DNA from 4 places in the Pseudoflavonifractor sp. An187 genome. Region 4 is predicted to be linked to each of the others. Evidence: riboswitches for the same ligand, from Rfam matches in the RefSeq annotation. Region 4 holds a riboswitch; each other region holds the start of a gene.
What was found. A riboswitch is a leader RNA that binds a small molecule or an ion and turns the genes downstream of it on or off. The one in region 4 is predicted to bind thiamine pyrophosphate.
Positions count from the first base shown of each region.

Region 1: it holds a riboswitch for thiamine pyrophosphate, as region 4 does, so the genes downstream of both, thiC (phosphomethylpyrimidine synthase ThiC) here and thiW (energy coupling factor transporter S component ThiW) in region 4, are expected to answer to the same signal.
Region 2: it holds a riboswitch for thiamine pyrophosphate, as region 4 does, so the genes downstream of both, thiM (hydroxyethylthiazole kinase) here and thiW (energy coupling factor transporter S component ThiW) in region 4, are expected to answer to the same signal.
Region 3: it holds a riboswitch for thiamine pyrophosphate, as region 4 does, so the genes downstream of both, B5F22_RS08460 (thiamine-binding protein) here and thiW (energy coupling factor transporter S component ThiW) in region 4, are expected to answer to the same signal.

Region 1 covers NZ_NFKG01000001.1:80,886-88,115, reverse strand. Annotated here, with positions in the region: gene B5F22_RS00435 (metalloregulator ArsR/SmtB family transcription factor) at 117-404, shown strand; partial or broken gene B5F22_RS00430 (permease) at 489-923, shown strand; gene B5F22_RS00425 (arsenate reductase ArsC) at 959-1,354, shown strand; gene B5F22_RS00420 (hypothetical protein) at 1,480-2,919, shown strand; gene thiC (phosphomethylpyrimidine synthase ThiC) at 2,965-4,269, opposite strand; TPP riboswitch at 4,350-4,454, opposite strand; gene B5F22_RS00410 (ABC-ATPase domain-containing protein) at 4,492-6,204, opposite strand; tRNA gene B5F22_RS00405 (tRNA-Ser) at 6,344-6,434, opposite strand; gene glgB (1,4-alpha-glucan branching protein GlgB) at 6,718-7,230, shown strand, end outside.
Region 2 covers NZ_NFKG01000002.1:132,565-139,794, reverse strand. Annotated here, with positions in the region: gene B5F22_RS02245 (substrate-binding domain-containing protein) at 1-218, shown strand, start outside; gene B5F22_RS02240 (sugar ABC transporter ATP-binding protein) at 403-1,908, shown strand; gene B5F22_RS02235 (galactoside ABC transporter permease) at 1,924-3,579, shown strand; gene B5F22_RS02230 (cytidylate kinase-like family protein) at 3,649-4,143, opposite strand; gene B5F22_RS12720 (hypothetical protein) at 4,162-4,293, opposite strand; gene B5F22_RS02225 (TetR/AcrR family transcriptional regulator) at 4,280-4,897, opposite strand; TPP riboswitch at 5,063-5,170, shown strand; gene thiM (hydroxyethylthiazole kinase) at 5,224-6,054, shown strand; gene thiE (thiamine phosphate synthase) at 6,035-6,694, shown strand; gene B5F22_RS02210 (HAD family phosphatase) at 6,687-7,230, shown strand, end outside.
Region 3 covers NZ_NFKG01000018.1:17,999-25,228, reverse strand. Annotated here, with positions in the region: gene B5F22_RS08465 (GHKL domain-containing protein) at 1-1,044, shown strand, start outside; TPP riboswitch at 1,071-1,177, shown strand; gene B5F22_RS08460 (thiamine-binding protein) at 1,231-1,533, shown strand; gene B5F22_RS08455 (ABC transporter permease) at 1,499-2,287, shown strand; gene B5F22_RS08450 (ABC transporter substrate-binding protein) at 2,287-3,315, shown strand; gene B5F22_RS08445 (ABC transporter ATP-binding protein) at 3,312-4,058, shown strand; gene B5F22_RS08440 (CTP synthase) at 4,239-5,840, shown strand; gene B5F22_RS08435 (branched-chain amino acid aminotransferase) at 6,557-7,230, opposite strand, start outside.
Region 4 covers NZ_NFKG01000009.1:1,899-9,128, reverse strand. Annotated here, with positions in the region: gene B5F22_RS05755 (threonine/serine exporter family protein) at 1-304, opposite strand, end outside; gene B5F22_RS05750 (hypothetical protein) at 434-1,087, opposite strand; gene B5F22_RS05745 (hypothetical protein) at 1,274-1,678, shown strand; gene B5F22_RS12740 (hypothetical protein) at 1,694-2,098, shown strand; gene B5F22_RS05735 (helix-turn-helix transcriptional regulator) at 2,284-2,787, shown strand; gene B5F22_RS05730 (hypothetical protein) at 2,792-3,034, shown strand; gene B5F22_RS05725 (HAMP domain-containing sensor histidine kinase) at 3,223-4,986, opposite strand; gene B5F22_RS05720 (response regulator transcription factor) at 4,989-5,660, opposite strand; gene thiW (energy coupling factor transporter S component ThiW) at 5,795-6,313, opposite strand; TPP riboswitch at 6,719-6,826, opposite strand; gene B5F22_RS05710 (M56 family metallopeptidase) at 6,875-7,230, opposite strand, start outside.

The DNA of each region.
Region 1 (7,230 bases), on a different contig from region 4:
ATAACCATATTGGTGAATGACATATTGACATTTCTCGATGGATTGAATATACTGCCATTAGATTGAAATTCTTCGATGCGATAGGAGGGATTGCTGTGCGAGATCACGCCTCAGATATGAGAGTGTTTAAGGCCTTTTGCGATGTGAATCGGCTGCAAATTTTGGAGCTGCTCCGCAGCGGTGAGAAGTGTGCCTGTGCGCTGTTGGAGCACCTGCACATCAGCCAGTCCACCCTCTCCTATCACATGAAGATTCTCTGTGACTCCGGTGTGGTGGTGGGACGTACGGAGGGAAAGTGGACCCACTATTCCCTGCGGGAGGAGGGCTGTGCCTATGCCCGGCAGCGGTTGGAGGAATTGACGGACACCTCGGCTGCTGGCGCCTCAGACAACTGCTGTGGATGAGAAAACCATCTGTTTCTTGAGATGGTTTTTTCTCAACTTGTTCAAATCGAAATTTTTAGAACTATGATTGGAGGTATGGATGAGATGGAATGGATCAGAGCGGGTTGGCTCTTCTTCCAAGATCAAGTCTTGGGAATGAAATGGCTCAACGAACTCATTGGAAATGGTCTGGCTGCGGTGGGACTGGATGGAACCCTGGGCGGGATTGTCCAATTTTTTCTCTATGACACCATTAAAATCTTTGTCTTGCTCTCGGTGCTGATTTTCGGCATCTCGTATTTGCAGAGTTACTTTCCACCCCAGCGCACCAAGAAGATTCTGGGTCGATTCCAGGGGCTGTGGGCCAATGTGGTTGCTGCCCTGTTGGGAACGGTGACTCCCTTCTGTTCCTGTTCGTCTATCCCCATTTTCATGGGCTTTACCAGTGCTGGGCTTCCGGTGGGCGTGACATTCTCCTTTCTCATCTCCTCCCCCATGGTGGACTTGGGCTCCCTGGTGCTGCTGATGAGCGTGTTTGGCACCAAGGATGGCAAGGAATAAAGGAGATGAATGACATGGGAAAACCCAAGGTTGCGTTTGTGTGCGTTCACAACTCCTGCCGCAGTCAGATGGCGGAGGCCCTGGGCAAAAAGTTGGCGGGAGATGTATTTGAGAGCTACTCCGGCGGCACCGAGGTAAAAGACCGCATCAATCCCGACGCCGTGCGCATGATGAAACAGCTCCACGGCATCGACATGGAGGAGACCCAGTACAGCAAGCTGGTCTCCCAGCTGCCCCAACCGGATGTGGTAATTTATATGGGGTGTAATGTCAGCTGTCCGGCCTTTACCGCCCCTTATACGGAGAATTGGGGCCTGGAAGACCCCACCGGGCAGAGTGACGAAGTGTTTGAAGAGACCATTCAAACCATTTGCAACAAGATCCTAGCACTGAAGGAAAAACTCTCCTGAGAAAAATCACTCCCCCGTACTCGGTGAAACTTGTTCCGAGCACGGGGGATTTTTGTTTCTCTACTTGGCATTTGAGGCGAGATGAGATATGATGAATTTATCAAAATCAGGGAGGAGGCCGACCTATGGAAACCTACCACGTTGTACCCGATGCCCCCGAGTCCCGTTCTGATCCGACGCCCAGCTGGCAGACCACGATGACCCAAATCCTCTGGGGATTGGCCCTGAGTACCCTCACCCTGGAGATTCCTCTGCTGCAAGAGCTGCTGTCTTTCCTTGGTTTACTCCTGTTGTACTTGGGCTTCCGAGCCGTACGACGGGAAAACAAATGGCTGTTCCGCTGTTATGTCTTCACCGCAGTGCGTTGCATCGCCCTGGTACCGATGTTTGCCCTAAACGCCACCATCTTTCAAAATCAATTCTATACCTCTGCTTTGGGATATCTGACAAACCTGGCGTCGATGTTCCTGGTGCTGGTCACTCTATTCTCCCTGTGGCGGGGACTGCTTCAGCTGCGAAAGGCCTCCGGAGTGAAGGCATCCACCAGAGCCGCCAGTGGACTGGTGGTGTGGTATGTGGGATTGGCCCTGCTGTCCGTGTTTGGAGTGATTGGACTGTTTGGATTTCTCGTTCTGATCATTCTCTATGTCTTTTGCCTCTACCGTATCTTCCGATTCTCCCAGGCAGTCACCACCGCCGGATACCCGCTCCCTCGGCTGCGGGCTTGGCTCTCAGAGGGACGGTTTGCGCTGTGTTTCACTGGGTGCATTCTGGTGGGCGTGGCAGGCGGATTTCTCTTCTTCCACAGTTACTCCATGGATTGGATGCTCCTGTCTGCGCCGCCCTCTTCTCAGGAACAAGAAATCAAAGAAAAGCTTCGAGAGTTGGGCTTCCCAGACACGGTTTTAAATGACCTCTCTATGGAGGATTTGCAGGACTGCCAGGGCGCCCAGCAGGTGGTGGTGGATGAGTACACCCGCTCCTTTGAGGAACATACCACCTCCGAGGGTAAAGTACCTCAGCTGCACCTGACGGGCATCGGGGTGCAGTTGTCCGAAGAGCCGGAGCGTTGGAAGCTCATCCACCACTTCCAGTGGGAGGATAGCCCGGCCTTTTATGGTACAGAGTCGTTCCAACTCACCCCTGCCTACACCAATACCTCGTATTGGATTCCTGCCGAAGATGCGGTGCACGGCCGCCTTCTGTACGACGACAACGGCGCGACCTTCGTCTCTCCCTATGCCCGCCTGGAGAAAGCCTCTTACACCTACGACTCCATCTTTTGGGGCCAGCAAACGAATTCAGATTGGTTTGCCTCCTTCTCTCTTCATCGTCAGGGAAGCAATCACCGGGGCTATGTGGCATACTCTGTGTTTCCCACTTCTCCTGGCGAAACAGTCTGGATCGATTCTTGGGTTCAGTACACCCACCAGACTTCACGATTTCAGTACCCGGTGCTCACGGCCACAGACCACCAGCAAAAGAGTCCCTCTTTAGGGGCGGGACGCCCCTTCTCCACCGTTCAAACCATGCTGCAATTTGCCCCTTATTCTCTGGAAGAGTAATCAAAACAGGGATTCCTCCGATTTTAGGAGGAATCCCTGTTTTCGTTACAGAATGTCGATGTACTCCCCGCTGAGGGCCTTGTTCATGCTGCGTACGGCGCAGAACTTGCCGCACATGGAACAGCTGTCCTCGTGCTCCGGGGCCCGGTCATCCCGGATGCCCTTGGCGGTCTCCGGGTCAATGGCACATTCCCACTGCTTGTCCCAGTCGAAGGTCCGCCGGGCATCGGCCATGGCGTCGTCCAGGTCTCTGGCATGGGGGATTTTCTTAGCGATGTCCGCGGCGTGGGCAGCAATGCGGGAGGCGATGATTCCCTGCTTCACGTCCTCCACATTGGGCAGAGCCAAATGTTCGGCGGGGGTCACATAGCACAGGAAGGCAGCGCCTGCCGAAGCGGCCACTGCCCCGCCGATGGCGGCAGTGATGTGGTCGTAGCCAGGGGCGATATCCGTGACAAGGGGACCAAGCACATAGAAGGGAGCGCCCATGCAAATGGTCTGCTGGAGCTTCATGTTGGCCTCAATCTGGTCCAGGGGCATGTGGCCGGGGCCCTCCACCATCACCTGTACGTTTTTGGCCCAGGCTCGGCGGGTCAGCTCGCCCAAGCGTACCAGCTCTTCAATCTGGCATACGTCACTGGCATCGGCCAGACAGCCGGGGCGACAGGCATCTCCCAGGGAGATGGTCACGTCATATTCCCGACAGATATCCAGAATCTCGTCAAAGTACTCATAGAAGGGGTTCTCTTCCCCGGTCATGCTCATCCAGGCAAACACCAGGGAGCCGCCCCGGGAGACGATGTTCATTTTCCGCTTGTGGTTTTTGATCTGGTCGATGGTTTTGCGGGTAATGCCGCAGTGGAGGGTGACAAAATCCACCCCGTCCTGGGCGTGGAGTCGCACCACGTCGATGAAGTCCTTGGCGGAGAGAGTGGCCAAATCCCGCTGATAGTGGATGACACTGTCGTATACGGGGACCGTGCCGATCATGGCAGGGCACTCCTGGGTCAGCTTCCGGCGGAACGGCTGGGTGTTGCCGTGGGAGGACAGGTCCATGATGGCCTCTGCCCCCATATTCACTGCCGCCATCACCTTCTGCATCTCCACGTCATAGTCTTTGCAGTCCCGGGACACCCCCAGATTGACGTTGATTTTGGTGCGAAGCATAGAACCCACGCCGTTGGGGTCCAGACAGGTGTGGAGTTTATTGGCACAGATGGCCACCTGTCCTTTGGCTACCAGCTCCCGAATCTCCTCCTCCGTGCGGTACTCTTTGGCGGCCACCGCCTTCATCTCCGGGGTGATGATGCCCTGACGGGCTGCGTCCATCTGGGTTGTGTATGTTCTCATGTTGATCTCTTCCTTTCTGGCTGCGGGTTGGATGAGCGTTGAAACAGAAACAGCGGGGATACCTGACTTGGTATCCCCGCTGATGACGGCATATGTCTCCCTACGTTGGCATTATCCAAATCAGGTTCATGGGTCGAAGGGCACACCTTCCTCTCAGCCTGTCTACAAGCTCCCCGTTTTCAATTGTAAACAATGGTATTATACAACGATTCAGAAGAGAACTCAAGAAGTTTTTCCAGCCAGGTTCAGCCCCCGGTACCGGTTGAAACAGGCGAAGATCTCCTGTCGTCTGGGCCGGGCCAAAAAGGCTCCCTCCCGTCCGCACAGAGCCTCCAGGCCCTTGCGGTCCATGATTTGTTCCAGTTCCTCCACCACCTGTTGCAGGGTGCGCCTGCCGTCCATGAGATGCTTCTGGGCGTATATCAAACAGTACCCCAGTGCAGTGAGTTGTTCCGGGTCAGTGAGCTGCTCCACGTACCGAAGGTCGATGGTCTCGCGGTTGATGGATACCCCATCCCGCCCCAAGGTTTTCAGTTTTACCCGATCACCTTGGCCAAACTCCTCCGATCTACGGGGACAGCGGTGTACATTGGGAGCCGGTGCAGGCTCCAGCTGGGCACAGGTGGAGGGGAATGCCTGTGCCGCCTCTTTGGCCAGTGCGGTAATGTCCCTGGGGATATATCGGTCCATTTGAATGATGTGGTGAGCGGGGTGGAAATAGGCGCCAGAGCTGCCTGCCACCAAAATGGTGGAGATGCCGTGGGTGTGATACAGCTCTTCCACACGCTCCAAAAACGGGGTGATGGGCTCCATGTCCCGGTGAATGACCCGCTGCATCAGCTCGTCCCGAATCATGAAGTTGGTGGCGCTGGTGTCCTCATCCATGAGCAGCAGAGAGGTTCCAGCCTCCATACTCTCCACCACATTGGCAGCCTGGGAGGTACTGCCGCTGGCGTCCTGGGTGGTGAAGCGGGTGGTGTCCGTTCCATTGGGCAGATGGTTTATGAACATGGAGATATCCGTCTGGGCAATGCTTCGGCCATCTTCCGCCCGAATTTTGACGGCGGTATGATCCGTGATGACGTATTCCCGCCCATCCCCGGAAATGTGGTTGTATACCCCTGCCTCCAGTGCCTTGAGCAAGGTGGATTTTCCGTGATATCCACCGCCCACAATGAGGGTGATGCCTTTAGGGATACCCATGCCGGTGACGGTTCCCCGGTGTGGCAGTTCCAAGGTGACAGACAACTCCTGGGGTGACTGAAATGGTACACTGCCCTTCATGGGCTGGGCAGAGATGCCAGTGGCTCGAGGGAGAATGCTGCCATCTGCCACGAAGGCGCACAGGCCAAGTTTGGGAAGCGTCTTACGGATATACTGCTGGTCCTCCGCCAGATCTGCCACCCCTTGCAGCCTCTTTCCGTCCAAATTTCGGTACATGAGGGATGCTTCCACGCACTGGGGCAGGAACTCAAACAGTATCTTTCTCAGTTCTCCAGCGTTTACCGTACGGCCATTGGCGGGAAATCCTGCCTCAAAGCGCAACACAGCGTCTCCGGAGACCGGGTCCATACTGCATGCCGTGCGCTCCAATACCTCCTGTCCACAGCGGCTGGTGGAAAGAAGCCCGCTGTGCCCGGAGCCTCTGGCCAGTCCGGATACCTGCCCAGCTTTCCGGGCAAACAGGCGGGTGATGGCATCTTGCAAGGCGATGCGCTGACAGGGCATCTGGTACAGCTCATGAGGAAACCCGGCCTTCTCTCCTTTGACATGGATGCTCAGTTTGGAGAGAGCGGCAAAAGGGTCTCCCTGGACGTGGTCGATGGACAGTATATAGCCCGGAAACTGATAGGTTCCTCGGGTGTCCTTATAGGCCGGGTAACTTCTGCGGTCTATGCGGGTAAGCAGCTGTTGAAGTTGTGCAGCGGTCTGCATGGTCTTGCCCTCCTGATACACATGGTTTCTGTTCCCCAGTATACCCCACCCCCTGCCCCGGTTCAAGTGGTGTACATGGCCATAAAATTCACTGGATGAAATCAAAAAAGTCCAGCAACCCAAAGGCTGCTGGACTTTTTGGCGGAGACGGTGGGATTCGAACCCACGGACGGTTTTACCCGTCAAACGATTTCGAGTCGTTCTCGTTATGACCACTTCGATACGTCTCCATCAATGATAGCTGATATAGAATACATGATTTTCCTCCAAAAGTCAACGTTCTTTTTCGCTACTACAGGTTATAGTAAGATATTGACAGCATTTAATGGGAATTTAAGGGCTCGTAATCATTTTTTACGAAAACAACACATAGTATACTAAAAGTATATGCGCTTTCATTTGCTTTTTTGTGCATCTTGACTTTATTGTTCTATCGCAGTATAATGAAAGCCACAAAATAAACCACAGCATCATTACCTCATGAGTTGTTCGAGGAATTGGGAGGCATATACCTTGAATCACACCGCATATCTCAACGATGCCATCGCCCGTTTCAGCGCCGGAACCAGCCACGACGCCTATCGATTTATGGGCTGTCACAAGGAGGTCCGGGACGGAAAGGAGGGCTATGTGTTCCGTGTCTGGGCCCCTCATGCCCGCTCTGTCCGGGTTTTGGGCCGATTTAATGACTGGGACACCGATGTGCCGGCCATGGACAAGCTTACCGATGGAATTTGGGAGCAGTTTTTGCCCGAGGCCAAACACTTTGACGAGTACAAATTCTACATCGAACGCCCGGATGGCTCCTTTGTCTTCAAGAGCGATCCCTACGGCGTACATACCTGCACTCGGCCCGAAACTGCCAGCAAGATCTATGATCTGGACGGCTTTGAGTGGACCGATCAGGAGTATTGTGCTGCCCGGGCCAAGGAGCAGCCGCTCACCCGTCCTCTGAACATCTATGAGCTGCACCTGGGGTCCTGGCGTAAGCATGCCGATGGCAACTACATGACCTACGAGGAATAC
Region 2 (7,230 bases), on a different contig from region 4:
CCTACAACTCCACCGATAACTTCCTGAGCTCCACCTACAAGCCCCTGCTGCAGAAGTACGACGACCTGCTGAACCTGAAGGTTGAGTACGTCGATGGCGACGGTCAGTCCGAGTCCAGCGTCATTAACAAGCTGGGTAACCCCTCCTCCTATGACGCTTTCGCCATCAACATGATCAAGACCGACAACGCCATTTCCTACACCAATCTGCTCCAGTAATGGATTGAGTCCGGATTCGGCAATATTCCCATTGGCTAATCAGTTATAGCATATGCTATTAGGGAGAAGGAATTCTCCGTCCAGGAGAAGAAGTTTCCTGTACGGCAGAAGGAATTCTCCCTAATAGTTTGTACGTGATAATCCCGGCAGGGTAACCTGTCAATCTGAAACAGGAGTAACGAGAATGGCAGAAGCAAAGAACGATATTGTCCTGTCGATTCGCGGTATGTGCAAGTCCTTCGGCCGTAACCGGGTGCTGGATCACATCAATCTGGACCTGAAACGCGGCTCCGTCATGGGCCTGATGGGCGAGAACGGCGCTGGTAAATCCACCATGATGAAGTGCCTGTTCGGTACATACCAAAAAGACGAGGGCAGAATTTACTTTGACGGCAAGGAGATCAACTTCTCCGGCCCCAAGGATGCCTTGGAAAACGGAATTGCCATGGTGCACCAGGAACTCAACCAGTGCTTGGAGCGCAACGTCATGGACAACCTGTTCCTGGGCCGATACCCCACCAAGGCTGGTGTCGTGGACGAGGGTGTCATGAAGAAAAAGGCCGCCGAGCTGTTCCGCAAGCTGGGTATGACGGTAAACCTGACCCAGCCCATGCGCAACATGTCGGTGTCCCAGCGGCAGATGTGTGAGATTGCCAAGGCCATCTCCTACAACGCCAAGGTCATCGTGCTGGACGAGCCCACCTCCTCCCTGACGGTGAAAGAGGTGGACAAGCTCTTTGAGATGATGCGGATGCTCCGAGATCAGGGCATCTCCCTGATTTACATCTCCCACAAGATGGACGAGATTTTTGAGATCTGTGATGAAATCTCGGTGCTGCGAGACGGTAACTTGGTCATGACCAAGCCTTCCAAGGAGACCAACATGGGCGAACTCATCAGCGCCATGGTGGGCCGTTCCCTGGAAAGCCGCTTCCCCCCGGTGGACAACACCCCCGGAGACACCATTTTGTCGGTGCAGCACCTGTCCACCAAGTTTGCCCCTCACCTCCAGGATATTTCCTTCGATGTGAAGGAGGGCGAGATTTTTGGTCTGTACGGTCTGGTGGGCGCTGGCCGTACCGAATTGATGGAGACCATCTTCGGCATCCGTACCCGTGCCTCTGGCCGTGTGTACTTCCGCAACAAGTTGATGAACTTCAACACCGCCAAAGAGGCCATCGACCATGGCTTCGCCCTCATCACCGAGGAGCGCAAGGCCAACGGTCTGTTCCTCAAGTGCGACTTGACCTTCAACACCACCATCGCCAACTTGAATCAGTACAAGAGTGGCGTGGCCCTGTCCGACCCCAAGATGGTAAAGGCCACCAACAAGGAGATCCGCACGATGCACACCAAGTGCATGGGCCCCGAGGATATGATCACCAGCCTGTCCGGTGGTAACCAGCAGAAGGTCATCTTCGGCCGCTGGCTGGAGCGAGAGCCCCAGATCTTCATGATGGACGAACCCACCCGCGGCATCGACGTGGGCGCCAAGTATGAGATCTATGAACTGATCATCAACATGGCCAAGCAGGGCAAGACCGTCATCGTGGTCTCCTCCGAGATGCCGGAGATCTTGGGCATCACCAACCGCATCGGCGTTATGTCCAACGGTCGCCTGTCTGGCATTGTCAACACCAAGGAGACCGACCAGGAAGAGCTCTTGAGATTGAGCGCAAAATACCTTTAATGGGAGAAGTTGTATATGGCACCTGTGAAAACAAATATTTTGACGGCTGAGCAGGAGGATAAGCTCCGCCAGTCCATCGACGAGTACGTCGGCAGCATCCAAGCAAAAATCGACGCCCTCCGGGCAGACGGCACTGACAAGGTGCTGGAAATTCAGAGCAACCTGGACAGCCTGAAGCGGGACCGCATCTACACCAAACAGGAAAAGGAATCCATCGCCGAGGGTTGGCGCAAGGAGCTGGAGAAGGCCAAGGCTGTGGAGGCCAAGAACAAGGCCGAGGTGTCCAAGCTCATTGCCGACGCCGAAACCTATTTGAAGGCCCACTTCAACCAGGACTACTTCCAGTACGTGGCCGCCAGCTGCAAGGAGGAGAAGTCCTTCGCCCAGGAGAAGTATCGTGCCACCGTGGCTGAGCTGAACCAGGAGCACCAGAAGGCCCTGTCCAAGCTCACCGATGCCCACGAGATCAAGGACGAGAAGTACGTCCACAAAAACCGCCTCTTTGACGCTAAGATGCAGCTGTCCAAGGACCTCCAGGAGGTCAAGGATCGCCGCCACGCCGCCTATGAGCATAAGTTCCACCTCATTGACCTGCTGCGGATGTCCAGATTCACCGTGGGCGAATCTCTTGCCCAGAAGGTGGAGAACTACCGCTACACCTTCAATACCCGGAACTTCCTGCTGAAGAACGGTCTGTATCTGGCCATTCTGGTTATCTTCATCGCCCTGTGCTTCATCACCCCCGCTGTCAAGGGTGTTCAGCTGCTCACCGTGAACAATGTCCTGAACATCCTCCAGCAGGCCTCTCCCCGTATGTTCCTGGCTCTGGGCGTGGCTGGTCTGATCATGCTGGCCGGTACCGACCTGTCCATCGGCCGTATGATGGGCATGGGCATGACCGCTGCCACCATCATCATGCACCAGGGTATCAACACCGGCTCTGTGTTTGGCCATGTGTTTGACTTCACCGGCATGTCTATTCCTGCTCGTGTGGTCCTGGCTCTGGTGGTCTGCATCGTGCTGTGCACCATCTTCACCACCATCGCTGGTTTCTTTACCGCCAAGTTCAAGATGCACCCCTTCATCGCCACCATGGCCAACATGCTGGTTATCTTCGGTCTGGTCACTTATGCTACCAAGGGCGTGTCCTTCGGCGCCATTGAGACCACCATTCCCAGCATGATCATCCCCAAGATCGGCAAGTTCCCCACCATCATCCTGTGGGCTGTGGCTGCCATCCTCATCGTGTGGTTCATCTGGAACAAGACCACTTTTGGTAAGAACCTGTACGCCGTGGGCGGCAACCCCGAGGCTGCTTCCGTGTCCGGTATCTCCGTGTTCGCCGTCACCGTGGGCGCCTTTATCCTGGCCGGTATCCTCTATGGCTTCGGCTCCTGGCTGGAGTGTATCCGCATGGTGGGCTCCGGTTCCGCTGCTTACGGCCAAGGCTGGGAAATGGACGCCATCGCCGCTGCCGTTGTGGGCGGTGTGTCCTTCACCGGTGGTATCGGTAAGATCTCCGGCGTTGTGGTCGGTGTGTGTATCTTCACCGCTCTGACTTACTCCCTGACCACCCTGGGTATCGACACCAACCTGCAGTTCGTGTTCTCCGGCATCATCATCCTGGTGGCCGTCACTCTGGACTGCTTGAAGTACGTGCAGAAGAAGTAATTCTTCCCTCTTACTACATCAAAAAGTCCCCATCGCACAGATGTGCGATGGGGACTTTTTGATGCCCAATTATGTCGCTGTAGCCTTGCATCGCTGCTGATACAGGGCTGCAATCATATCCACACAGGGCTCAATGCCCAGTCTTCCGCTGTCCAAGCACAGGTCATAGTTATCTGCCTGCCCCCACTGAGTGCCTGTGTACAGCTCATAGAATTCCTTACGCTTCTGATCTTTGTCGTGGAGGCGCTGGATAGGGGATTCCTCTCGCTGGCCGTACACTGTGACAATGCGCTCGGCTCGCTTCTCGTCAGAGGCATGGATAAACACGGTGAGACAGTCGGCGGTGTTGCGCAAGATGTAGTCCGCGCATCGGCCCACAATGACGCAGGGCTCCTTCTCTGCCAGATCGGTGACCACCTTCTTCTGTGCAAACCACATCTTATCCATATCAGACTGCCCGTCCCGGTTTCGTCCGCTGGCGGCGTTACCATAGAGGGTATCTGCGGTGGTGTATCCGGCGTACTTCTCCACGTACTCTTTGGCTAAACCAGTTTCGGCGGCGATCTGGTTGGGATCGCCAATCTACCCGATGAAAAAGGTATCCGCCAAGCTGTACAGAATCACAATCATTTGGCTGACCACGGTGGGAATGGCCAGCTTGGCCACCGCCTTCCCCACCGGCATGGTGGTAAATAGTTCGTTATTCTTCGTCATGGTTTCTCTCTCCTGCTCTGTTCTTCTCTCCTGCATCCACCTCAGCGTGGAGTCCGTCCAGGAAACACTGAATGGCAATGTCCCGGCTCTCCCCCACATCGGTGGTATCGTAGTAATAAAAATATCCCAAGTCCTCCTGGGCAATGAACCCGTGGAGGATGGCACGGAACACCCGCTGCCAGTGGGCCACCCGCTCCTGGGGCAGACCATAGCCGGAGAGCACCTCCACCGCCGTTTTCAGAAGCGGCAGAGCCAGTTCCTTGGCCTGGTCATCCTCCTGGGAGGGGATGGACATCATCAGCCGATACAGCCCCTTATTCTCCACCACAAAGGCGTGGTAGGCCTGGGCAAACGCCCGCACCGCCTGGTCCCTCTCCTTCCCTGCCACCGCTGCCTCCTGATGGGCCACAAATTTGTCAATGGCATAGCGGAACACCTCTCGCTGGAGCTGTCGGGTATTTTGTATGTGGTTGTACAGAGACGGGGTCTTTACCCCCAGCCTGCGGGCCAACTCATGGAGCGACACGGTGGGTTGTCCCGTGTGTTCCATGCAGGCCACCGCCTCGGACACAATGACCTCTCTGGTCAATCCCTTTGCACTCATATTCATTCCTCCAAAAACTAATAGCATTAGTTGTCAATCAAAACCACGCCGTTACAAGTAATTACTCCGTTTTCACCAGTATTGTCTCTTCTTGCCCAGGTATTTCACAAGAAAAATTTACAGTATTTTCTCTTCTCCCCTTGCCTTTGGACCAGAGAAGCCCTATAATACCCTTTGGGGAGCTTGTACACAGGCTGAGAGGATGGTGTGACCATCGACCCGTGAACCTGATGCGGGTAATGCCGACGTAGGAAGCTTGTGAGAGATTCGTTGGGAGACAGCCTGCCAGGTCGTCTCCCATTTTTCTTTGGAAGGAAGTAGAACACATGAATCGCTTCACACAACCGCTGGGTCAGGTGCACGCCGTCGCTCCCCTGGTCCAGTGCATCACCAACTTTGTCACCGTCAACGACTGCGCCAACATCATTTTGGCCTCTGGCGCTTCCCCCTCCATGGCCCAGGATATCCGGGAAGTGGAGGAGGCCGTATGCGGCGCCCACGCCCTGGTGTGCAACATGGGGGCCATGGACTTTGTGGACTCCATGATCTTAGCAGGGCGTAAGGCCAACGAGCTGGGCAAGCCCGTGGTACTGGACCCGGTGGCTGCCGGAGGTACTCAGCTGCGCCGGGATGAGTCCAAGCGCCTACTGGACCAGGTACAGTTTGCCGCCATCCGAGGCAACGCCTCGGAGATCCGCTTTTTGGCCGGCCAGCACGCCGTGGGCAGCGGTGTGGATGTGAGCGCCATGGACGCCATCACAAAGGAGAATTTGGGGGAGGCCGTGGAGATGGCCGCCACCCTGGCTGCACAGCTCCACACCGTGATTGCCATCTCCGGAGTGCTGGACATTGTCTCTGATGGGAATGAGACGGTGGTGCTGCGCAACGGCTGCGCCACCATGGCCCGTATCACAGGCAGCGGCTGCATGCTCACCTCCCTCATCGGGGCCTTCTGCGGCGCTCTGCCCCAGGACACCTTTGCCGCCACCGTGTCCGCCATGGCCGCCATGGGTGTGGCCGGTGAACTGGCGGAGGAACAGCGGCTGAAGAAGGGCACGGGCAACGCCACCTTCCGCACCGATCTCATCGACGGGATTTTTAACTTGACTGAGGAACAACTACAGGAGAAGATGCGCTATGAAGTTTACAAAAGATGAAATCCGCAGCTCCATGCTGCTCTACGCCGTCACTGACCGCATGTGGCTCAAGCCCGGCCAGACTCTGGTGGACGTGTGCCAGGAGGTGTTGGAGGGCGGCGCCACCTTCTTGCAGATTCGAGAGAAAGACCTGGATGCCTCTGCCTTTGAGCAGGAGGCCCAGGCCCTCAAAGAGCTGTGCGCCCGGTACCGTGTCCCCTTTGTAGTCAATGACAGCGTGGAAATCGCCCTGGACATCGACGCCGACGGGGTCCACGTGGGCCAGTCCGATATCCAGGGCCGGGACATTCGGGCCATGATTGGCCCGGACAAAATTCTGGGTATCTCCGCCGGGACTATTCAGGAGGCGGTGGCCGCCCAACAGGCCGGGGCGGACTACATCGGCGTAGGGGCTGTGTTCAACACCAGCACCAAGCAGGATGCCACCAGCCTGTCCATGGAGCAGCTCAAGGAGATTTGCGCCTCCGTGTCCATCCCTGTGGTGGGCATTGGCGGCATCAACGCCTCCAACCTGCTGGAGCTCTCCGGCAGCGGTGTGGACGGTGTGGCAGTGGTGTCTGCCATCTTTGCCGCCCCCAATCCCGGCGCCGCCACCGCCCAACTTCTGGAGTTGTCCCGAAAGATGGTGGCTCATGGATAAGAAGTTTGCCATTTTCGACCTGGACGGCACGCTGGTGGACTCCATGTCCTACTGGAGCCAGCTGGCGGAGGAGTACCTCCACAGCCGTGGGGTGGAGCAGGTCCCCAACCACATCTTAGAGGCCATCAAGCCCATGACCATGGAGGAGTCCGCCGATCTGTTCCGGCGGACCTTTGGGCTGGACATCACCTCCAGCCACATGGTGGCGGAAATGGAGCATATGATGGACCAGCACTACCGCAATGACATCCCCCTGAAAGACGGGGTTGCCGCCTATCTGGAAGGGCTGCACCAGGCGGGCACCACCATGTGTGTGGCCTCCGCCACCGCCGAGCCCCTGGTGGAGCTGTGCCTGTCCCGGCTGGGGGTACGGCACTACTTCCAGTTCCTCCTGTCCTGTGAGACGGTGGGGGTGGGCAAGACCCAGCCGGACATCTACCTCCAGGCCGCCCAACGCATGGGCTGCACCCCGGCCGAGACCGCCGTCTATGAGGACGCCGTCTATGCCGCCGCCACCGCCAAGAACGCCGGGTTCT
Region 3 (7,230 bases), on a different contig from region 4:
TCCATCCTGCGTGTGCTGGCGGCGGTGATTGCCCGTGAATTTGTGTTCAAGCAGCATGGAGATTTTTTTGAGGCGTTGGATATGACACAAGCGGCGCTCTCCTGTCTGCTCTTTGAACTGGGAGCCCTGGTGATTGCCAATCTGGTGGCAGGCGATAAGGGGCGGCCCAAGCTTCCGGTGCCTGTGTATCTGTGTCCTGCCGCTGTGCTGGCGGGGGTGATATGGCTGGCCAAAGGCATAGCCCAGGAGCCGGTGACCATGTCCGGGCGCACGATGATGCTGATGGTCAGCATGGCCCTGTGCGTGGCCACAGTAGTGGTGGTGTTGGTGTACCAGCTGGGGTGGGAGCGGAAACGGATTGCCTTGGCCCAGCGCCAAAAGGAAGAACAGCTCCAGATGGAGCAGTCCTATTATGAGATTTTGGAGCGGCAGAATCAGCAGCTGAGAAGCTATGCCCACGACGCCAAAAATCACCTGGAGGCCATCCGAAACCTGAACCAGGACCCCAAAGTGGAGCAATACATCGCCCAGATGGAGCAGCAGCTCCAGGCATACACCCGCCGCTGTCACAGCGGCAACCGGGCCCTGGACGTGATGGTGGACAAGTACGTCACCGCTTGTGAGCTGAAGAACATCGCCTTCACCTATGATGTGCAGCTGTGCAACCTGGAGGGCGTGGAGGATTTCGACCTGGTGGCCATTCTGGGCAACCTCCTGGACAACGCCCTCACCGCCGCCCGGGACTCCCAGGAAAAGTGGGTGGAGCTGGCCACCGCCCTGCGCAACGGCTACCAGGTGGTGGTGGTGGAAAACAGCTGTGATCGGCCCCCCATTGTGGGAGAAGAAGGGCTGCGCTCCACCAAGGCGGGGGGAGAGGGCCACGGTTTTGGGCTGAAAAGTGTGGCCAAGGCCCTGAAAAAGTATGAAGGGGACTTCCAGTGGGACTATGATCCGGAGAAGCGGCGGTTTACCATGACGGTGATGATTGGGCAGAGGGTATCGGTCCGAGAATCACGGAGGATGGCACAGGACACAAAGTGTTGACAACCGCCGAAAAAAGGACTAAACTGGCATGTTGACAGGGGAGCTCCAGGGAAGGAGCTGAGAGGCAGGTATATCCTGCGACCCTTAACCTGATCTGGGTAATGCCAGCGTAGGGAGCATCCGTGTTTTGTCATGCCCCGCCGGTATTGCCGGCGGGGTATTTTTTATGGATATGGAGGAAGTGCTATGAAAGCAAGTGTTGCCATTCAGAGTCTGCCCCAGGCGGACAACGACCAGGAACTGGTGCGCATGGTGGACGAGGTCATCGACTACATCCGCTCCACCGGCCTGAACTACTATGTGGGCCCCTTTGAGACCACCATCGAGGGGGATAACTACGACCAGCTCATGGATATTGTCAAGGAGTGCCAGCACGTGGCCGTCCGGGCGGGGGCCCCCAAGGTGTCCGCCTACATCAAGGTGGTCTACGAGCCGGAAGGGGAGATTCTCACCATTGATCAGAAAGTTACCAAACACCACCAGGGCTAAACTGCCCGGGATTGCCGGGGTGGCGGTGCTGCTGGTGGTGTGGCAGCTGGTGTGTGTGTCCGGGCTGGTGCCCAGCTACATGCTGCCCTCCCCGGTGCAGGTGGTCACCGCCTTTGTCACCGACGCCCCATCCTTGTGGGAAAACCTGCTCATCACCTTGCAGGAGGCCGCCTTGGGCCTGTGCATCGGGGTGGCGGTGGGCTTTGTGTTCGCCGTGGCCATGGATGCCTTTGAACTGCTGTACAAGATTTTCTACCCCATTCTGGTTATCACCCAGACCATCCCCACCGTGGCCATTGCGCCCCTGCTGGTGTTGTGGTTTGGCTACGAGATGACTCCTAAGGTTATTTTGGTGGTGCTGGTCACCTTTTTCCCGGTGACGGTGGGGCTGCTGGACGGCTTCCGGGGGGTGGACCCCGACGCCGTGGGGCTGCTGCGCTCCATGGGAGCGGGGCGGTGGCAGATTTTCCGCTACTTGAAATGCCCTTGGGCTCTGCCCCAGTTCTTTTCCGGGCTGCGCATCGCCGCCGCCTACTCCATCGTGGGCGCCGTCATCAGCGAGTGGCTGGGCGGCTTCGGCGGCCTGGGCGTGTACATGACCCGGGTGAAAAAGGCCTTTGCCTTTGACAAGATGTTTGCTGTGATCTTTTTGATTTCCGCCCTGTCCCTGGCCCTCATGGCCCTGGTGGGGTGGCTGGAGCGGCGGTGTATGCCCTACCGCTCCGTGGATGAGGAGAAGAGGAGGAACAAATGATGAAGAAATGGACGTATCGTCTGCTGGCCGGGGCGCTGACCCTGGGTCTGGCGGCGTCTCTCACTGCCTGCGGGCAGAAGACCGAGAACAACACCCAGGACGGAGAGAAGGACCTGGAGAAGATCACCTTCGTGCTGGACTGGACCCCCAACACCAACCACACCGGCATCTATGTGGCCATGGCCAACGGCTATTTTGAGGATGTCGGCCTGGAGGTGGAGGTGGTGCAGCCCCCCGAGGACGGCGCGGAGGTGCTGGTGGCCTCGGGCAAGGCCCAGTTCGGCGTGTCCTTCCAGGACTACATCGCCCCCGGCCTCATTGGGGACGACCCCCTGCCCATCACCGCTGTGGCTGCCATCATCCAGCACAACACCTCCGGCATCATCTCCCGGGCTGGAGAGGGTATGGACACCCCCAAGGGCCTGGAGGGCCACAAGTACGCCACCTGGGACCTGCCCGTGGAGAAGGCCACCATCCAGCAGGTGATGGAGGCCGACGGCGGCGACTTCTCCAAGGTGGAGCTCATCCCCTCCACCGTCACCGACGAGGTGTCTGCCCTGGAGAGCAAGTCTGTGGACGCCATCTGGATTTACTACGGCTGGGCGGGCATCGCCTGTGAGGTGGCGGGTCTGGACACCGACTACTTCGAATTTGCCGACATTGACCCGGTGTTTGACTTCTACACCCCCGTGATCATCGGCAACAACACCTATCTCAGCGAGCACGAAGAGGAGTCTAAGGCATTTATGGCCGCTGTGACCCAGGGCTATGAGTACGCCATGGAGCACCCCGAGGAGGCCGCCCAAATTCTCATGGAGGCCGCCCCCGAGCTCAAGAGCAACGAGGAGCTGGTGGTGGCCAGCCAGAAGTACCTGGCCAAGGAGTACCAGGCGGACGCGGAGCGCTGGGGTGAGATGGACCCGGACCGCTGGAGCGGCTTCTTCACCTGGCTCAACGACAACCAGCTGCTGGAGGGCACCGTGGACCCCAACGCCGGATTCTCCAACGACTACCTGCCCCAGAAGTGACCGTGGACAAGCTGGAAGTACGCAACGTCAGCCTGGCCTTTGGAGACAACCAGGTCCTCCGTGACGTGTCCATCCACCTCAAGGAGGGGGAACTGGTGTGCCTGCTGGGGGTGAGCGGCGGCGGAAAGACCACCCTGTTTAACGTCATTTCCGGCCTGCTCCGACCCGATGAAGGGCAGGTATTTCTGGACGGGGAGGACGTGACGGGCCAGCCCGGCCGCATCAGCTACATGCTGCAAAAGGACCTGTTGCTGCCCTACCGCACCATTGAGGACAACGTGGCGTTGCCCCTAATGCTGCGGGGAATGAAAAAGAAGGAGGCCCGGGCCCAGGCCGCCGCCCTGTTTGCCCAGTTCGGGCTGGAGGGCACCGAGAAGAAGTGGCCGGGGCAGCTGTCCGGCGGCATGCGCCAGCGGGCGGCGCTGCTGCGCACCTACCTGTTCTCCCAGAACGTGGCGCTGCTGGACGAGCCCTTCTCCGCCCTGGACACCCTCACCAAGTCCTCGGTGCACGAGTGGTATTTGAAGGTGATGGAGGACATTCGCCTGTCCACCCTCTTCATCACCCACGACATTGACGAGGCCATCCTCCTCTCCGACCGCATCTATCTGCTCATGGACGGGCGCATTGGGGACGAGATCGTGGTGCAAGAGCCCCGGCCCCGCCACGTGGAGTTCAACCTCACCCCGGAATTTTTGGCGTACAAGCGGCGCATCATCGCCGCCCTCCACGCCCAGGGGTGAGAGAGTTACATTTTATACCAGAAATTTACCCCCGTACCCCCGGGAAATTGGCGAGGCCGTGCCTTGACTTGTCCCGGGGTACGGGGGTAAAATATTTCGTATTATTTTTTGACAGGGCCGGACAATGGGGTCCGGCGCAAGGGCGCATCTTCCTGTCCAAAGGAGGAAGCACATATGGCCATGAATACGAAATTTATCTTTGTCACCGGGGGTGTGGTGTCCGGTCTGGGCAAGGGCATCACCGCCGCCTCTCTGGGCCGCCTGCTGAAACAGCGGGGGCTGCGGGTGAAGGTGCAGAAGCTGGACCCCTACCTCAACGTGGACCCGGGCACCATGAGCCCCTACCAGCACGGGGAGGTGTTCGTCACCGACGACGGGGCGGAGACCGACCTGGATTTGGGCCATTACGAGCGATTTATTGACGAAAACCTCACCTTTAACTCCTCGGTGTCCTCGGGTAAGGTGTACTGGAACGTGCTCAACCGGGAGCGGCGCGGGGACTACCTGGGGGGCACGGTGCAGATCATCCCCCACATCACCAACGAGATCAAGGCCAACATCTACTCTCTGGAGGGGCCCGACACCGATGTGGCCATTGTGGAGATCGGCGGTACCGTGGGCGACATTGAGTCCCAGCCCTTCCTGGAGGCCATCCGGCAGGTGGCCGCCGAGCGGGGGCGTCAGGACGTGATGTTCATTCACGTCTCCCTCATTGTCTCCATTCCCGGCTCTGGGGAGCTCAAGAGCAAGCCCACCCAGCACTCGGCCAAGGAGCTGTTGAGCCTGGGGATTCAGCCGGATGTCATCATGTGCCGCAGCGATGCCCCCATTCCCCAGGATATTTTGGACAAGATTGCCCTGTTCTGTAACATTCCGGTGGAAAACGCCATCCCCAACCTCACCGCCGACATTCTCTATGAGGTGCCCCTGATGCTGGAGCGGGAGGGGCTGGCCAACGTGGTGGTGCGTCGTCTGGGGCTCATCTGCCACGCCCCCGACCTCACCGAGTGGGCCACCATGGTGTACCGGGCCAAGAACGTGAAAGACACCGTGGAGATCGCTTTGGTGGGCAAGTACGTCTCCCTCCACGACGCCTACCTGTCCGTGGTGGAGGCCCTCACCCACGGCGGCATTGAAAACGACGTGAAGGTGCACATCCGCTGGGTGGACTCCGAGACGGTCACCCAGGACAACGTGGCCCAGGTGCTGGAGGGCGTGCAGGGTATTCTGGTGCCCGGCGGCTTTGGCAACCGGGGCATTGAGGGCAAAATTTCCGCCATCCGTTACGCCCGGGAGAACAACATCCCCTTCCTGGGCATCTGCCTGGGCATGCAGCTGGCTGTGGTGGAGTTTGCCCGCCATGTGTGCGGCATGACCGACGCCCACTCCTCCGAACTCAATCCCGCCACCACCCATCCCGTCATTGACCTGATGCCCGACCAGGTGGGGGTCACCGACATGGGCGGCACCATGCGTCTGGGCAGTTACCCCTGCCACCTGGTGGAGGGCACTCGGGCCGCTGACATCTACGGGGTCCAGGACATCCACGAGCGCCACCGCCACCGCTACGAGGTAAACAACACCTTCCGGGAGGAGCTAACCAAGGCGGGGCTGGTGCTCTCCGGCCTGTCCCCGGATGGACGGCTGGTGGAGATGGTGGAGCTGCCCGGTCACCCCTGGTTTGTGGCAGGCCAGTTCCACCCCGAGCTGAAGAGCCGACCCAACCGGGCCCATCCCCTGTTCCGGGGCTTTGTGGGGGCGGCCAAGGCGTACCAGAAGTAAAAGATACACAAAAGCGGATGCAGCTGTGGAAGTTGCATCCGCTTTTTCGACTTATTTCTCAGGTGTGGGACCTGCGCCCCTGGCAGGGGACGCGCTCCGCTGGGCCCGATTTCTCAGCGATGAGAAATCGGGGAAAGAATCGCCAAAGGCGGGGCCTTCCCCCGCCTTGTGGAATCCACCCCGCCGGTACTGGTTGGAGTGTGCGCCGTTCTATTTTCAGCCCTTGGCCCGGTGAGGTCACATGGATGGCTTGGCGTTCTATGGGGGGTATCTACTTCTCTGCTGGAGCGTCCATCTACCGCCAGGGCTTTACCTTGGTGAACCGCTGTTCCCAGCTACCGGATGCCTGGTTCCCAGCGGCGGGAACGCCGCTTCTCCAAGGTAGGCCCGGGCATGGAAACCACCTAGCTATAGGGCCAGCTGCCCAAGATAGCCTGGTGTGGTGGCACAAACAGGGGCCGCAGCAAGGGTGACGGGCCGAATAGAGACTTGACGCAGTTCCAGCCTCGCACCCCAAGGGAGGTCCTTAGGGGGGAACGCCCTAAGCGGGTTTTGGTTTCTTTTGCCCGCTCAAAAGAAACCCCCAGCGGGGAGCGTCCCCACCAGGCTGGCAAGCCTGATTGCGAAAAGTTGAAGAAGGGTGCACCTTCTCCATCACTCCCATGGATTTCAGACAAAAGGGACGCTGCACATGGAATGCAGCGTCCTTTTTCAACTTATTCCACGGGTACCACCCAGCCGTGGGTGTCGGGAATGGTGCCCCACTGGATGCCAGTGAGGGTGTCGTACAGCTTCTGGGTCAGCGCTCCGATTTGACCGCCGCTGACCTCCACCTTCTGGTCCTCCCAGGCCAGCAGGCCGATGGGGGAGACCACGGCGGCGGTACCGGTGCCCCAGGCCTCTTCCAGGGTGCCCGCCTTGGCGGCATCAAACAGCTCCTGGGCGGTGACCAGTCGCTCCTCCACGGGAATGCCCCAATCCTTCAAAAGCTCCAGGCAGCTCTTGCGGGTGATGCCGGGAAGCACGGAGCCGGTGAGCTGGGGGGTGATGACGGTGCCGTTGACCTTGAACAGCACGTTCATGGCCCCCACTTCCTCAATATACTTGCGGTGCACGCCGTCCAGCCACAGCACCTGAGAGTAGCCCTGGGCCTCTGCCCGCTCTCCGGCCCGGATGGAGGCGGCATAGTTGCCGCCGCACTTGGTGTAGCCGGTGCCGCCCCGCACCGCCCGCACGTCCTCGCTCTCCACGTAGATTTTCACCGGGTTGATGCCCTCGGGGTAGTAGGCGCCTACAGGGCAGCAGATGATGGCGAAGAGGTAGCTGTGGGAGGCGTGGACACCCAGGGAGCAGTCGGTGGCGATGATGAAGGGGCGGATATACAGGGAGG
Region 4 (7,230 bases):
GCAGGAAGTCCTGGGGGTCCTGGGGCGGGTCGGCGCACAGGCGGCGGGACAGGGCGTTGTAGCGCTCAATGCCCTCGATGTCGGTGCCCGACACCGTGGCCTGGCGCATTCGGGTGTGGACCCGGCCCTCCGGGTCGGTGACCGAGACCATGAGACAGTTGGGAATGGCGAACACCTCACAGGTGAGGTGGTAGGCCCGGGCCAGACGGTGGAGGGTGTCCTCCACCCGGTAGATCTCCGCTCCCGAGTGGAGCAGTCCCAGGCCCAGCTCACACCAGCCTTCCAACAGTAATTCGTAATTCATTCTCCAGACTCCTTTCTGGAAACATAAGTGCCTGCATGAGTATACCATAGGATGTGTCAATTGCAAGGGATTTTCCCGTGAAAAATCCGGCGGCTGCAACGTCCGTGCAGCCGCCGGGATTTGGTGAGATCACTCCAGTGTGAGGGTGTCCAGCATGGCCTTCTGAATGGCTTGGTACTGAGTGGCATTGGGGTCCTCCATGACGTAGGACTGCTCCACCAACAACGAGGAGTTGGGCCCCAGTTCCAGAATCCAGAATTGGCGGTAAATGCCGTCCTGGGGACTGACCACCAGGGTGTGGGCGGTATAGGTTCCGCTGCCCACCTGGACCTGCTGGCCCAGGTCGGGAATCTCCTCCTGGAGGATCAGGCCCTGGCGGAGGGTGACGGCGTCCATGCCGTTGAGACGGTTTACCGACAGGTAGTTGCCCTCGCTGATCAGATAGGCGTCCCCGTTCTCCCACCCCTGGCGGGTGAAGAGGTTGGGGTCATAGACGATGGAATAGCCCTGGAGGCTGTAATGGCGCAGCCCGTTGGCGGTGAGGACGGCGCCGTCGTACTCATAGGACAGGGGGGTCTCCACATCGGGCTGATAGGCGGGGATATCCCGGGACACGTCGGGCAACGTGTCGGTCTCGTCAGGGTCGGGGGTACAGGTGCCCGTGAGAGACTGGCTGGAGGAGCCGATGGAGGCCGGGTCCGGGGAAGCAGCAGGGGCGGCAGTGCAGGCGGACAGCGCCATGCACATGAGCATGCACAGGGTACACAGCAGGGTCCGACGCATACAATTACCTCCTTGGTTCAGATATCATTATTATATCGACGCAAAAGCCCCGGTACAACAACAGAGGGGTTAAGAATGGTTACAATTTGTTTACGCCTTGGAAACATTCCACCGTTGACAGGGGGGAGGCCAGCGGCTACAATGGAAGAAAATACCCTATGGCCAGGGAGTTGGCGGGAGAACGACATGGAAGAATTACTCAGACTGTACCGGGAATATTTGGAGCAGGCGGCCCTGCCCCAGAACCAGAAACGGCCGTTCCAGGGGGCCTATGGACTCATCGGCGGCCCTGCTCCCAACTCCTTCCACCAGCAGTTTGTCCAGCAGGTGGAGGCGGCCTTGGCCCAGGTGCCGGAGACCGAGCGGCGGGAGGCGGTGGAGTACATCTTCCACCAGCCCCTGGAGCACAAGCGCAACCCCACGGTGTACTGGATGTTTGTGGCGGTGCACGGGGTGGTGATGCCCTACCTCAAGGACCTGACGGCGGAGGAGGCCCGGGACCTACAGTGGTGGTATGAGCGCTCCTACCCCCGCCGGGAGCAGACCCCGGTGCAGCGGCGGCTGGTGGCGCTGCTGAAGAAGATGCGATAACGGCAGGTGACGGACATGGAAGAACTGGAACAGCTGTATGGAGCCTATCTGGACCTGGTGGCCCAGCTGAACCGGGACCGGAAGCTGTGGGACGGGGCCTTTGGCCTGGGGGGCGGTCCGGCGGACAACCCCTGCCATGAAAAGCTGGTGCGAGATGTGGAGGCGGCCTTGGCGGACCTGGACCCGGCCCGGCGGCCCCAGGCGGTGGAGTATATCCTCCGCCAGCCCCTGGAGCACAAGGACGACCCGGTGGTGTACTACACCCTGATGGCGGCCCAGGGGGCCACCATCCCCTACCTGTCCCAGCTGCCTGTGGACCAGGCCAAGGCGCTGCGGGGCTGGTTTGAGCAGACCTTTCCCCGCCGGGAGCGGATGCCCTGCCAGGACAAGGTGCTGGCAGCACTGAAAAAAGTGAAGTGAGCAAACGGGCTGCGGGAATTTGGTCCGCAGCCCGTTTTTACGCCGATTTCCACCCAATCAACCGCTGGTTGAGGGGATAATCCCCATTTGGTTGAGCGGATTGGGGGCCACTCAACGGATGAGCCCTTCCGTTTTCCGGGGCCAGAGGGTAAGGTAAGGGTAGAAACGAAAAAGGAGAGATGGTTATGGAGACCACGTTGGGAAAGAGAATTGCCGCCCTGCGCCGGGACAAGGGGCTGAAACAGGACGAACTGGCGCAGCAGCTGGGGGTGACCCCTCAGGCGGTGAGTAAGTGGGAGAACGACCAGACCTGCCCGGATATCACCCTGCTGCCAAAGCTGGCAAAAATCCTGGGGGTGAGCGTGGATGAGCTGCTGTCCGGCAAGGCCGAGCCGGAAGTCCCTGCCGTGCGGGTGCTGCCCGCCGAGCAGCGCAAGGATTTGAAGGACATGGTGCTGCGCATTGTGGTGGACTCTGCCGAAGGGGACAAGGTGCGGGTGAATCTGCCCCTGGGCCTGGTGGAGGCGGCCTTGGACATGGGGATGGATGTGACCCAGTTTACCGGAACCGACGCGTTGAAGGGCATTGACCTGGGCAAGATTCTGGATCTGGTACGGTGCGGCTCGGTGGGCAACCTGGTGGAAGTGGAGTCCGCCCAGGGGGACACCGTGCGCATCTTCGTGGAGTGAGCCCATGCGCATCATCGTCAAAGACAAGGACTCTCATCTCAACATCCCCATTCCCACCCGGCTGGTGTTCAATGGCCTGACGGCGGGGCTGCTGTGCTGGGGGCTGGAGAAACACGGGACCCATATGACCCGGAAGCAGCTGATGGTGTTTGTCAAAGAGCTGCACCGGTTTCGCCGCCGCCACCCCAGGTGGACCCTGGTGGAGGTGGAGAGCCATGAGGGGGAACATGTGAAAATTGAGCTGTAAAAAGGAGGACTCCGGCCCACTGGCCGGAGTCCTCCTTTTAGTGCAGATAGAGTGGTTTTTATCAACGGGCGTAGGGGCCGGGCTTGCCCGGCCCGCTGGTTTTCTGGCATTGCCCTGGGGACTCGGGAGGGGCAAGCCCCTCCCCTACAACGGTCTGCCGACAGCCAGGCTGACGGCGGCAACACGTTTCACAACGTCACGGTGAAGACCACCCCGCCGGGGGTGGCGCTGGCCTGGCAGCTGCCCCCGTGGAGCTGCACAATGTGCCGCACAATGGCCAGCCCCAGCCCGGTGCCCTCCCCGGGGGCGGCGTCCTCCCGGCGGTAGAAGGGCTCAAAGAGCTGGTCCAGCTCCTCCTGGGAGATGGGCGGGCAGTCGTTTGCTACCCGCAGGGTGGTGTGGCGGTCGGTCTGGGCCACCTCCACCCCAATCTCACCCCCGGCAGGGGTGTATTTGACGGCGTTGGTGAGCAGATTTTCCACCACCTGGGCCATCCGGCCCCGGTCGGCCAGGACGGGGGCGGGGGCCTCCAGAGCGGTGGACAGCCGCAGCCCCTTGGCCTCCAGAGAGGGGGCCAGCTTTTCCAGGGTGGAGCGGGTGAGCTGGGACAGGGAGAAATTTTCCCGGCGCAGCTTTACCCGCCCCGCCTCCAGCCGGGACAGGTCCAGAAGCTCCAGCACCATGCCGTTCATCCGCTCTGCCTCGCTGCAAATGGTGGCCAGGTACTTCTCCCGCTTGTCCTCGGCGATGTGCTCTTGCAGCCCCTGGGCGTAGCTGTGAATCACCGCCAAGGGGGTTTTCAGCTCGTGGGCCATGTGGCTGGTAAAGGTGCGGCGGTGCTCCTCGGCGGCCTGGGCATAGGTGAGGGCCTGGTTGAGCCGCTGAATCTCGTCCTTCTGCTCCCGATATTCCGCCCCGTGGGCCTGGAACTGTTCTTGAAGTTTGTGGCCCTCCTGCCAGCGGCACACCTGGCTGGGGCGCAGCAGCAGCCACTTCTGCCGGGTGTCCAGGGCCTGGGACAGCTGCTGGATGGGGGCCAAAAGCTCACGGACCAGCACCCGCCGAAGAACCCCAAGGAGCAGCACGCACAGCCCAAGGGTGAGCAGGTATACCCACCAAAGGCGTTCCCAGACCAGGGGCCACAGGTCCGCCCACACCCCGCACACCAGAATGCCCTGGTCCGTGGAGACTGCGGTGCCCACCAGCAGGTTGGGCCAGCTCCACAGCTGCACCGGGACATTAGCGTTCAGCAGGTCGGGCCCCAGGGTCTCCACCAGCTGGGACAGGCTGTCATATCGGGTTCCCCGGTAGGTGAGGGGGGAGGTTTCCGGGGGGCAACAGGCGTGATACCGGGTGGCGTAGAGGGTGACGGTCTGCGCCTGTGGGTGGATGGCTGTGGGATCGTCGTAGATTTGGACCCAGGTGGGGTTCTGAGACCTTGTGGACCAGAAGGAAATGGTGCGGGGGGTGAAGATGGCATCCTCCAAGACCCCCTCCAGGCGCAGGGGCTGGGGGTGCAAGTCGAAATAGCCTGTCTCCATATCACTCCGTGCCCCCTCGGTAAGACAGGCCCGGTCCAGGATGGCCCGGGCATAGCGGCCCGAGGTCTCCACCTCCGCCTCATATTCCTCCTGGGTGAGAGACTCCAGGGCGAGGAAGTCCTGCCAGCTGCCCCCCAGGGGGTTGCCCATGGCATCGAAGAGGCCGGAGGCCCCCAGAAAGTAGCGGGCGTTCCACCCCCACCCATCCACCTGGCCCCAGGGCAGGGAGGACTGGATGACCTGCTGCCGGGCCTGGTCACTGTACCGGATGGCCAGGGCGTTGCCCTCCCCCTGGGCTACGGCTGCGGTGAGCAGCCCCATACAGAGAAGCCAGGGCACCAGCATCGCCAGGCAGAGAAGCCCGGTGAGGGTGGGCCGGGCACGGGGACGGCGTTTTTTGGTGTCTGCCATGTTCACCCCTCCAATCGGTAGCCCGCCTTGATGACGGTGCGGATGTGCCCGGCCCAGGGGCCCAATTTCTCCCGCAGGCGGCGGATGTGGGTGTCCACCGCCCGGTCGTCCCCCTGGTAGTCGTAGCCCCAGCTGTGGCGCAGCAGCTGCTCCCGGCTCAAAATCTGGCCCCGGTGGGACATCAGGCAGTGGAGCAGGGCGTACTCCTTGGGGGTGAGGGGAATTTCCTCCCCCTCCAGGTACACCTTCTGGGCGGACAGGGACAGGGCTAGCCCGTCCAGCTCCATCCGGTCCCCGGCTCGCACACTGCCCCGGCTGCGGCGGATGAGGGCCATGGTCTTGGCGTACACCACCGACAGGTTGAAGGGCTTGGTGATGTAGTCGTCCGCCCCCAGCTCGTAGCCCAGCAGGGTGTCCTCCTCGTCGGACAGGGCGGTGAGGAAGAGGATGGGCACGTCCTGGGTGCGCCGCAGGGCCCGGCATACGCTGCGCCCGTCCAGCTTGGGCATCATAATATCCAGCAACACCGCGTCAAATTCCTGGCTTTCCGCCCATTCCAGGGCCTGCGCCCCGTGTTCCGCCTGGATGGGGCGGACGCCCTTGCTGGCAAAGTAGTCGCACAGGACCTCCCGCAGACGGGGGTCGTCCTCGGCAATTAAGATACGGGTCTCCATGCTCCCGCCTCCTTTCCCCCTCAGGATACCCGGGGGATGTGTATTCTCTGTGTCATTGTAGCAGAAAATGTTCCGCCCGGATACAAAAAAGGGAGGGCCTGCCACAATCAGCGGCAAGCCCTCCAACGATGGAGTCAGGCGGAAATCTTATGCTGCATGCCCTTCAGGGCCCCGGCCTTGTCCAGGGAGAAGAGAATCACCCCGGACAGGATGGCGCCCCCGGCGGTGGACACCAGGAAGGGGATGATGTAGGCGTAAAAGGCCACCTGGGCGGCGTTGGCACCCATAAAGAGGATGGCCATGGGGTAGGCGCACAGGCCGCCGAGAATGGCGGTGCCGAACACCTCCGCCACCAGGGTGGGGAGCAGACGGCGGGTCTTCCAGTACACCACCCCGCACAGCAGCGCTCCGCACATGCTGCCCGGGAAGGCCAGCAGGGTGCCCAGGCTCAGCAGGTTGCGCAGCAGGGAGGCGGCAAAGGCCACGCCCACCCCGTACCAGGGGCCCAGGAGCACGGCACAGAGGATGTTGACCATGTGCTGCACCGGGGCGCATTTGCTGCCGAAGACGGGGAAGGAGAAGATGCTGCCCACCACGGCCACCGCGCACAGGATGCCCGCCAGGGTCAGTTTGAGAACTTTGGTATTTTTCATCTTGGTTACACCTCGTAACAGTTCCGGGAGAAACGGCATGAGACAGCGACGCTCCCCGGAGGAACTCGGAACCTCTGAATCCATCTGCCTTCGGTGCCTTGCGGAAATTTATGCGCCATAAATGCGTTGCATATTTTTGAAATACACAAAGTATTTCTGCAAATATGCGCCTTTTTCTGACACAAAATTTCTCGCAACTCACTCTCGTCAACGGAATCAGACGTTCCGGAATCGGTCGAGACTTACTGGTCTCCTCTCACGCCGGAACACGGCTTCCCATCGCTGTCATACAGGCCCAGGGCGCTCCCCCTCAGCCCGCCACGGACTCACCGTGGATGCCCATTTTCCCCCCTTTTGTTGAGGTATACAAAACCAGGAGACACCTGTGGGGATGTCTCCTGGTCACAATGGTTCCATATGACTCCCTACGGCGGCATGATCCGCATCAGGTTCAAGGGTCGAAGCGATACGGCTTCCTCTCAGCTTGCCTCACAAGCTCCCCTGTGTTTTGATTGCATCTGTGATAATACACCAAATGTCTCCAAAGTGCAATGGTTTTTTTCAAGTCCATGAGTGCGGGGAGGCCTCCATCAGGCTCAGGAGGTAGTCCCAGTCTACCTCCTGAGAAATATGGTAGTAGGTAGGGTAGCTATCATGGCCCAGCTCGGTCACCTCCATGACCTGGTGGGAGATGACGATGAGTTTGGAGTTGTCCGGGCCTTCCAGAAAGAAGGAGCAGTCCGTCTCTGGCAGGGTGTAGGTCCCCATCAGCCGGGACAGGGACAGCCCGGACAGGTAGTCGTGGAAGGCCTGGGGGGCGGTGAGGGTATATGGGGTGTTCTCCGCCTGGGCATGGGGCGGGCTCAGGTGGACGCCGTCCACCTGGTACTGGGCGGTGTCCCCGGCGGAGTAGAGCA